Regions from separate parts of the Marinobacterium aestuariivivens genome, predicted to be linked through region 2. Evidence: riboswitches for the same ligand, from Rfam matches in the RefSeq annotation. Region 2 holds a riboswitch; the other holds the start of a gene.
The links. A riboswitch is a leader RNA that binds a small molecule or an ion and turns the genes downstream of it on or off. The one in region 2 is predicted to bind cobalamin.
Positions count from the first base shown of each region.

Region 1 (3,399 bases), 820 kb from region 2:
AATAGAACCCCCGATTGGGCAGAGCCGTGAGGTCATCGTAGTGCGTCATATAGTGTATTCGGCGCTCCGCCTTGCTACGCTCCCGCCGCGCTTCGGACTCCCGCAATTCGCGGGGTACGGCCGCCGACAGCCGCCTGAGGTTGTCCTTGAGGATGTAATCCTGGGCACCGGATCGCACCGCCTCGACGGCGCGCTCCTCGCCGATCGTGCCGGAGACGAAAATGAAAGGGAGATCCGGGGCCCATTGACGCACCTGTTGCAGCGCCTCGATTCCGTTGAACGACGGCATGGTGAAATCGGAAAACACGATCTGCCAGGATTGCTGCAGTGCTTCGGCCAGGTCCTGGCTGTTGTCGACGCAACGATAGATCGGCTCGTAGCCGCTGCGTCGCAGCTCCCGGACCAGGATCTGGACGGCGTCGTCTTCGTCCTCGATGATCAATGCCCTCAACGGTATCCTGTCCATGGTTCTTCCTCCTGTACCGACCTTCGCATGCCGTGCGCTCGAAAGCGGAATCTACGTCACTGGATAAACTTAGACCAGTGGCGGCGAATATAGAAACATTCTGTATGCATATTATTGGCGGCCAGTACATCCTGGCGGCACTATTCGCATCGGAGGCGCTCGGCCAGGGTGCCAAAACGGCATGGGACCGGTCGACGGCACCGCCGACCGGGGAGCCGGCCAACCCTCTGAAGATACTTTCGATACCAGCAGGCTTCGCTGAGAACGGGGGCTGCCGCTGGGAGATCATAGATGAGCAAACCGCATCACGCCTTCAGTGACTAAGAGGGTCGGAAGCTGTACTGCGCCATCTTCGAACGTCGCGACGTCCGCTCGCAGTTTCTGCCTGATCGTTACCCGCCTCGCCCGGACGCTCGTGCAGCCGGAGTCGACATCTCCGTTGGCCGACCTATGCCTCGGCTATGTCGGCGAACGCCTGGTACAGCCGGAGTTGCAAGCCAGGGGCTGGCGTGCGCGCTTGCCACTGAAGGAGCTGATGCACCACCCCGGCTGGCGTCAGGCGCCGGCGTCGGTACATCCGCTGACCGCCTGGCTGTCGTGCCGCCGGCAACGGAACTAGACCGCAAAAATGTGCGCCCACGGATTGCGTCTGCGGCGTTAATTGCTTTAGGATGCCCCGCTGTAGACAGGTGCCCCTCGGCGCGAGGGGATAATCGGGAAGTATGGTGCGGCCCCAGGCCTATCCCATCGCTGCCCCCGCAACGGTAATACATGAGTCGTCTGCGAATACCACTGGCGTACGCCGGGAAGGTGCAGGCAAAGGCGCGATTCCTGCGAGTCCGTCCTCATGGAGCCCGGAGACCGGCCTGTCATTTCATTCAATCCAGAGACGGTGCGGTGGGCACCGGGGGATATATCATGTCTGCTAATCTGTCTTCCTCCTCGGAGCGGGCTGCCCGTTCCGGTTCCAGGGCGTTTTCTCTGCTGCAGCAGGGCGCGGCCGTGCTGTTCGGTGTCGTGGTGCTCTATGCCGTTGGCTTCCTGCCGATGAGCGCGGCGCATAACGCGGCGCACGATACACGGCATGCGTTCGTGTTCCCCTGCCACTAACCCACAGACCGCTTTCTTCGTCGCAGTCGTCACTGCGCCGGGCTTTCGGCGTGGCGTCTGTGCGTTGCCAGAATTCGCTTTGGAGAGAAAACCATGTTCCGTTCCCTGGTGTTCGGCGCCTGTCTTATCGGCCTCGTGCTCGGGCTGACAACGACCGCGCTGCAGTCCGTTGGCGTAACCCCCATTCTGCTCGCCGCCGAGCAATACGAAGTCGACGAAGCCCCCTGTCGAGCGCGGTCGGTAGCGGCCACAGCCACGACCATTCGCATGGCGAGGCCGGCACCCATCAGCATGATGCAGAGGCCTGGGCCCCGGCCGACGGTGCCGAGCGCCTCTTCTACACCGCGGTGTCCAACGTCTGCGCCGGTATCGGTTTCAGCGCCATCCTGCTGGTGGTGATGAACCAGCTGCGTGAGCGCGGCCGGCTGCAGCTGTCGCCGGGCCGCGGCCTGGCCGTTGGCGTTGCGGCCTATCTCGCGGTCTTCGTCGCACCGTCGCTGGGGCTGCCGCCCGAGATTCCGGGTGCCTCGGCCGCGGCGCTCGAATCGCGCCAGCTGTGGTGGCTGGCGACCGTCATCCTGGCTTGTATCGGGCTTGCTCTGCTGATGCTGGCGAAAAGCTGGCGGCGACTGCTCGGGCTGCCGTTGCTGCTGCTGCCCCAGGCCTGGGTGCCGACGCACCAGGGGCCGCTGTTCGCCAATCCCGATCCGCAGGCCGTGGCGGCGCTGACGGCGCTGCATCGCGAGTTCATCCTGGCGTCGGGTTTGACCAACCTGGTGTTCTGGCTGCTGGCCGGCGTGCTCTGTGCCGTAGTGCTCAAGCGCAGTGTCACGGCCACGGGCGAGGGGACCGATGTCGCCGCTGCCTGAATTCCCCTTTGCCGCCGTGGTCGGCCAGAATGCGCTCAAGACCGCGTTGCTGCTCAATGCCGTCGATCCAGGGATTGGGGGCGTGCTGATCAGTGGGCCGCGGGGCAGCGCCAAGTCGACGCTGGCGCGGGCGCTGGCGGCGATCCTGCCCGATGAGCCCGGGGGCGTCGGCCTCCGTTCGTCAACCTGCCGCTCGGTGCCAGCGAGGACCGCCTGACCGGCAGCCTGGACCTGCAGCAGGTGCTGTCCGAACGCGAGGCGGTATTTCAGCCCGGGCTGCTGGCGAAAGCCGATGGCGGCGTGCTCTACGTCGACGAGGTCAACCTGCTGCCCGACACCCTGGTCGACCTGCTGCTCGACGCGGCCGCGCGCGGCGTCAACAGCGTCGAGCGCGACGGCATCAGCCATACCCACCCGGCACGCTTCAGCCTCATCGGCACCATGAATCCGGACGAGGGCGAGCTGCGGCCGCAGCTGCTCGACCGTTTCGGGCTGTGCCTGGAGCTGGGGGCGGCGGTCGGGATGCAGGAGCGCATCGCCATCGTGCGCCAGCGCGAGGTTTTCGAGCGCGACCCGGAAGCCTGCCTGGCGGAGCTCGAACCCGCCCAAGCCGCGCTGACGCGGCGCATCGAGCGGGCGCGGCGCGGTCTCGCGGATATCGCGGTGGCGACCTGGGTCTACGAGCATATCGCCACCGGCTGCGAGGCCGCCGGCGTCGAGGGCCTTCGTGCCGACGTCACCTGGCACCGGGTGGCGCGGGCCCACGCCGCCTGGCGCGGTGCGCAAAGCGTGGCGCGCGTGGACCTGGATGCCGTCGAGCCCTGGTGCTGGCGCACCGCCGCACCAGGGCCCCCGATTCTTCCGCGCCGCCGCCGGATCGCGACATCGACCGTGGCCCGGACGATAGCAGCGGCAATGCGTCCAACGAACCGAGCGCTGGCCGCGAATCCGCGG
Region 1 is NZ_JBHSWE010000001.1:4,775,845-4,779,243, forward strand. Features, by position in the region: gene ACFQDL_RS25020 (putative bifunctional diguanylate cyclase/phosphodiesterase) at 1-466, opposite strand, end outside; gene ACFQDL_RS25025 (hypothetical protein) at 906-1,085, shown strand; cobalamin riboswitch at 1,137-1,350, shown strand; gene ACFQDL_RS25030 (CbtB domain-containing protein) at 1,385-1,576, shown strand; gene ACFQDL_RS25035 (CbtA family protein) at 1,636-2,445, shown strand; partial or broken gene ACFQDL_RS25040 (ATP-binding protein) at 2,429-3,399, shown strand, end outside.
Region 1: another riboswitch for cobalamin. It lies ahead of ACFQDL_RS25030 (CbtB domain-containing protein); the one in region 2 lies ahead of btuB (TonB-dependent vitamin B12 receptor).

Region 2 (3,399 bases):
GTATCCCGGTCCTCGGGGTCGAGCAGCGTCAGATTGCCGTTCAGGTCCCAGTCGCCGAGCGGCTGCTGCAGCACCAGCTCCAGCCCGCGGATCCGGGCGGATTCGACGTTCGCCGGCGCCATGATGGAAGCATCGAAGGCGATCAGGTCGTCGATCCGGGTTTCGTAGAGGTTCAGCGCCCAGTTGCCCTGGCCGAGCGGCGCCGCGATACCGAACTCCAGGGTTTCGGACTCCTCCGGCGCCAGATCGGGGTTGCCGAAGAAGGGGAAGTAGAGCTCGTTGAAACTCGGTGCCTTGAAGGCCGTGCCGTAACTGGCCGTCAGCCGTACCCCGTATGCGGTGTCGTAGCCCCAGGCCAGACTGCCGGTGCCCTGGCTGCCGAACTGCTCGTTGTCGTCATGGCGCAACGCGGCGATCAGCTCGTGGCGGCCCAGCATGAACTGGTACTGGGCGAAAGCGCCGCTGTTGTCACGCTCGGTGACGTCGAAGTCTTCGGTGCTGCTGACTTCGTCGTGCTGAAAATCGAGCCCCAGCGTCAGCAGCGCAGTGCTGCCGACGGCGATATCGTTCTGCCAGCTGACGCTGTCGCGGCGGGTATCGAAGCGGCTGCTGAAGTCGCCGTCCTTGAAGTTGTCGGACTCGTCCCAGCTGCGGCCGAGCTGCAGACGGGTCTGCCAATGCTCGCTCAGGGCGCTGTCGAGACTGACTCCGAGCACCTGCTGCCCGGACTCGGACTCGTTCTGGAAGTTGCCGTCGAATTCGGAGTCGCCCTCGGTGCGCAGCCAGTTGAAGGCAACTTCGGTATCGTCGCTCAGCCGGCGCCCGGCCCGCAGCGAGGCCGCCCGGTTGCGGTAGCCGTCCCTGTCCGGCTCGTCGGCGAAACAGCCGGCGAAGGCCGTCGCGGCGGCCGGATCACAGGCATTGATCCCTTCGGTGTTCAGGGCACTGAAGCCGGCGTTGAACCAGCCCGCCTCGCCGCCGGCAGACAGCCCGAAATCGCCGCTCCGGGTCTGGTGGGAGCCCAGGGTGACACTGGCCCTGGGTCTGAGCTCGCCCTGCCCCTTGCGGGTGAAGATCTGGATCACCCCGCCAATGGCTTCGGAGCCGTACAGGCTCGAACGGGGACCGCGCACGATCTCGATGCGCTCGATCTGGCTCAGAGGCAGGTCCTGGAAAGCGGTGGTGCCGGCGGTGGCGGAGCCGACCTTGATTCCGTCGATCAGTACCAGCACGTGATCGGAATTGGTGCCGCGCAGAAAGACGGAGGTGGCCTTTCCGGGCCCGCCGTTGTTGGACAGGGCCAGTCCCGGTACACCACGCAGTAGCTCCGGCAGCAGTTGCGCCTGGCTGCGCTCGATATCGTTGCGACTAATGACGGTAACCGAGGCCAGAGTTTGATCGGCGGTCTGGGCGGTTCGGGTCGCGGTCACGATGACCGGACTCAGGGTGGTCGCGGCCGCGGCCTGGCAGGCGGCAGACCCCAGCAGCACGGCGGCTGAAAGCGTGGTGTTCTTCATTTTGATGACGATCCTTCCCGTGCTCACCCGCACGGCAACAGAAAAAGGGTCGACGAGGGAAGGGATCGAATGGACGGCACAGGGCACCGGCGAAACCGGTCCCTCAATGCGCCGCTCGGAAGCCCTCCGCTTCGCCGGCAGAAACGCTTGTGGCCGGTCTCCGGACTCACGAGCGGACAGCCCCGAAAGCTGTCCCGATGCAGCACCTTCCCATGACCGTTTTTCAATGGGCCACAGTGGCATTTCGCTGAATCGAATCTCGTCTACCGTTGCGGGGGCAGTGTCGGCATTGCCTGTCGATCGCAGGCGCACCGACTTCCCGATTAAACCCGGGCGCAGGGCGCAGGGGTACCAGAAGCAGGCGCGCATTGTAGAGGCGCCTGGGCTGGAAAGCAAAGGGGGAGACGTAGGGTGCCGGTGAACGGAGTGAACCGCACCGATATGAAGTCGGTGCGGTTCGCGTTGCTCACCAGCACCCTACGGTGCCGCGATCAATGCAGGGGTCAGTCGAAAAAGGTTTCGCCCTTCCCGGCCCGCTGGCGCAGGCCGTCGGTCACCCGGTAGAGCGGGCCGCTGCCGGCATGACGCTCGACCCGCTCGCAGAAGGTCTGCAGGCCCAGGCTGTCGATATAGCGCAGCGCACCGCCTCGGAAGCGCGGGAAGCCCAGCCCCAGGATCAGCCCCATATCGACTTCGGCGGCCGTTTCGGCAATGCCGTCCTCGAGACAGCGTACCGCCTCCAGGCACATCGGGATCATCATCCGGTCAAGGATATCCTGGTCGCTCAGTTCCACCGCCGGCCCCTTCGCCGCATCGATCAGTTGCTGCGCCTGCGCGGAGGGTTCGCGGGTACGGCGTCCGCTTTCGTCGACGCCGTAGGCGTAGAAACCGCGTCCGCTCTTCTGCCCCAGACTGCCGGCTTGGACCAGGTGGTCGGCGATGCAGGGTCCATCATGACCCATGCGCTCAGGGAAACCCTCGATCATCACCCGGTCGGCATGGACGCAGGTATCGAGGCCGATCACATCCATCAGGTAGGCAGGCCCCATCGGCCAGCCGAAGCCCTCCATCACCCGGTCGATGCGCTGGTAGTCGACGCCGTCCAGCAGCAGGCGGTTGAAACCGTTGAAATAGGGGAACAGGATACGGTTGACCAGAAAGCCCGGGCAGTCGTTGACGACAATCGGGGTCTTGCCCATCGACAGTGCACCGGCCACCGCGGTCGCCAGGGTCTCTTCGCTGGTTTCACGGCCACGGATCACCTCCACCAGCGGCATCAGATGCACCGGGTTGAAGAAGTGCATGCCACAGAACTGCTGCGGCCGCTGCAGACTTTTCGCCAGGCGGTCGATCGAAATGGTGGAAGTATTGGAGGTCAGGATCGCGCCGGGCTCGAGAGCCCGTTCGACATCGGCCAGCACACCGGCCTTGATTGCAGCGTTCTCGACCACCGCCTCGACCACCAGGTCGACCTGGTCGAAACCGTCGTATTCCAGCGTCGGCTCGATCGCAGCCAGCACCTTTTCCTTGCCGGCCTGATCCAGACGCCCCTTCTCGACCTGGCGGTCGAGCAGCTTGCCGGCGGTCTTCAGTCCAAGTTCGAGCGCTTCGTCACGAATATCCTTCATCAGCACCGGCGTGCCGGTGCTGGCCGATTGAAAGGCGATGCCGCCGCCCATGATGCCGGCACCGAGCACTCCGACCCGGCTGACGGCACGGGCCTGCTGCTGCGCCTGTTTCGCCTTGCGCTTGAGCACCTGGTCATTGAGGAAAAGTCCGACCAGGCTGCGAGCCGAGTCGCGCTGGAGCAACTCGATAAAGGCGTTGCGCTCTTCGGCCAGGGCGTCCCGGAACGGCAGCGTGATATGCCTCAGGATCAGCG
Region 2 is NZ_JBHSWE010000001.1:3,951,082-3,954,480, reverse strand. Features, by position in the region: gene btuB (TonB-dependent vitamin B12 receptor) at 1-1,517, opposite strand, end outside; cobalamin riboswitch at 1,652-1,888, opposite strand; gene ACFQDL_RS20635 (3-hydroxyacyl-CoA dehydrogenase NAD-binding domain-containing protein) at 2,021-3,399, opposite strand, start outside.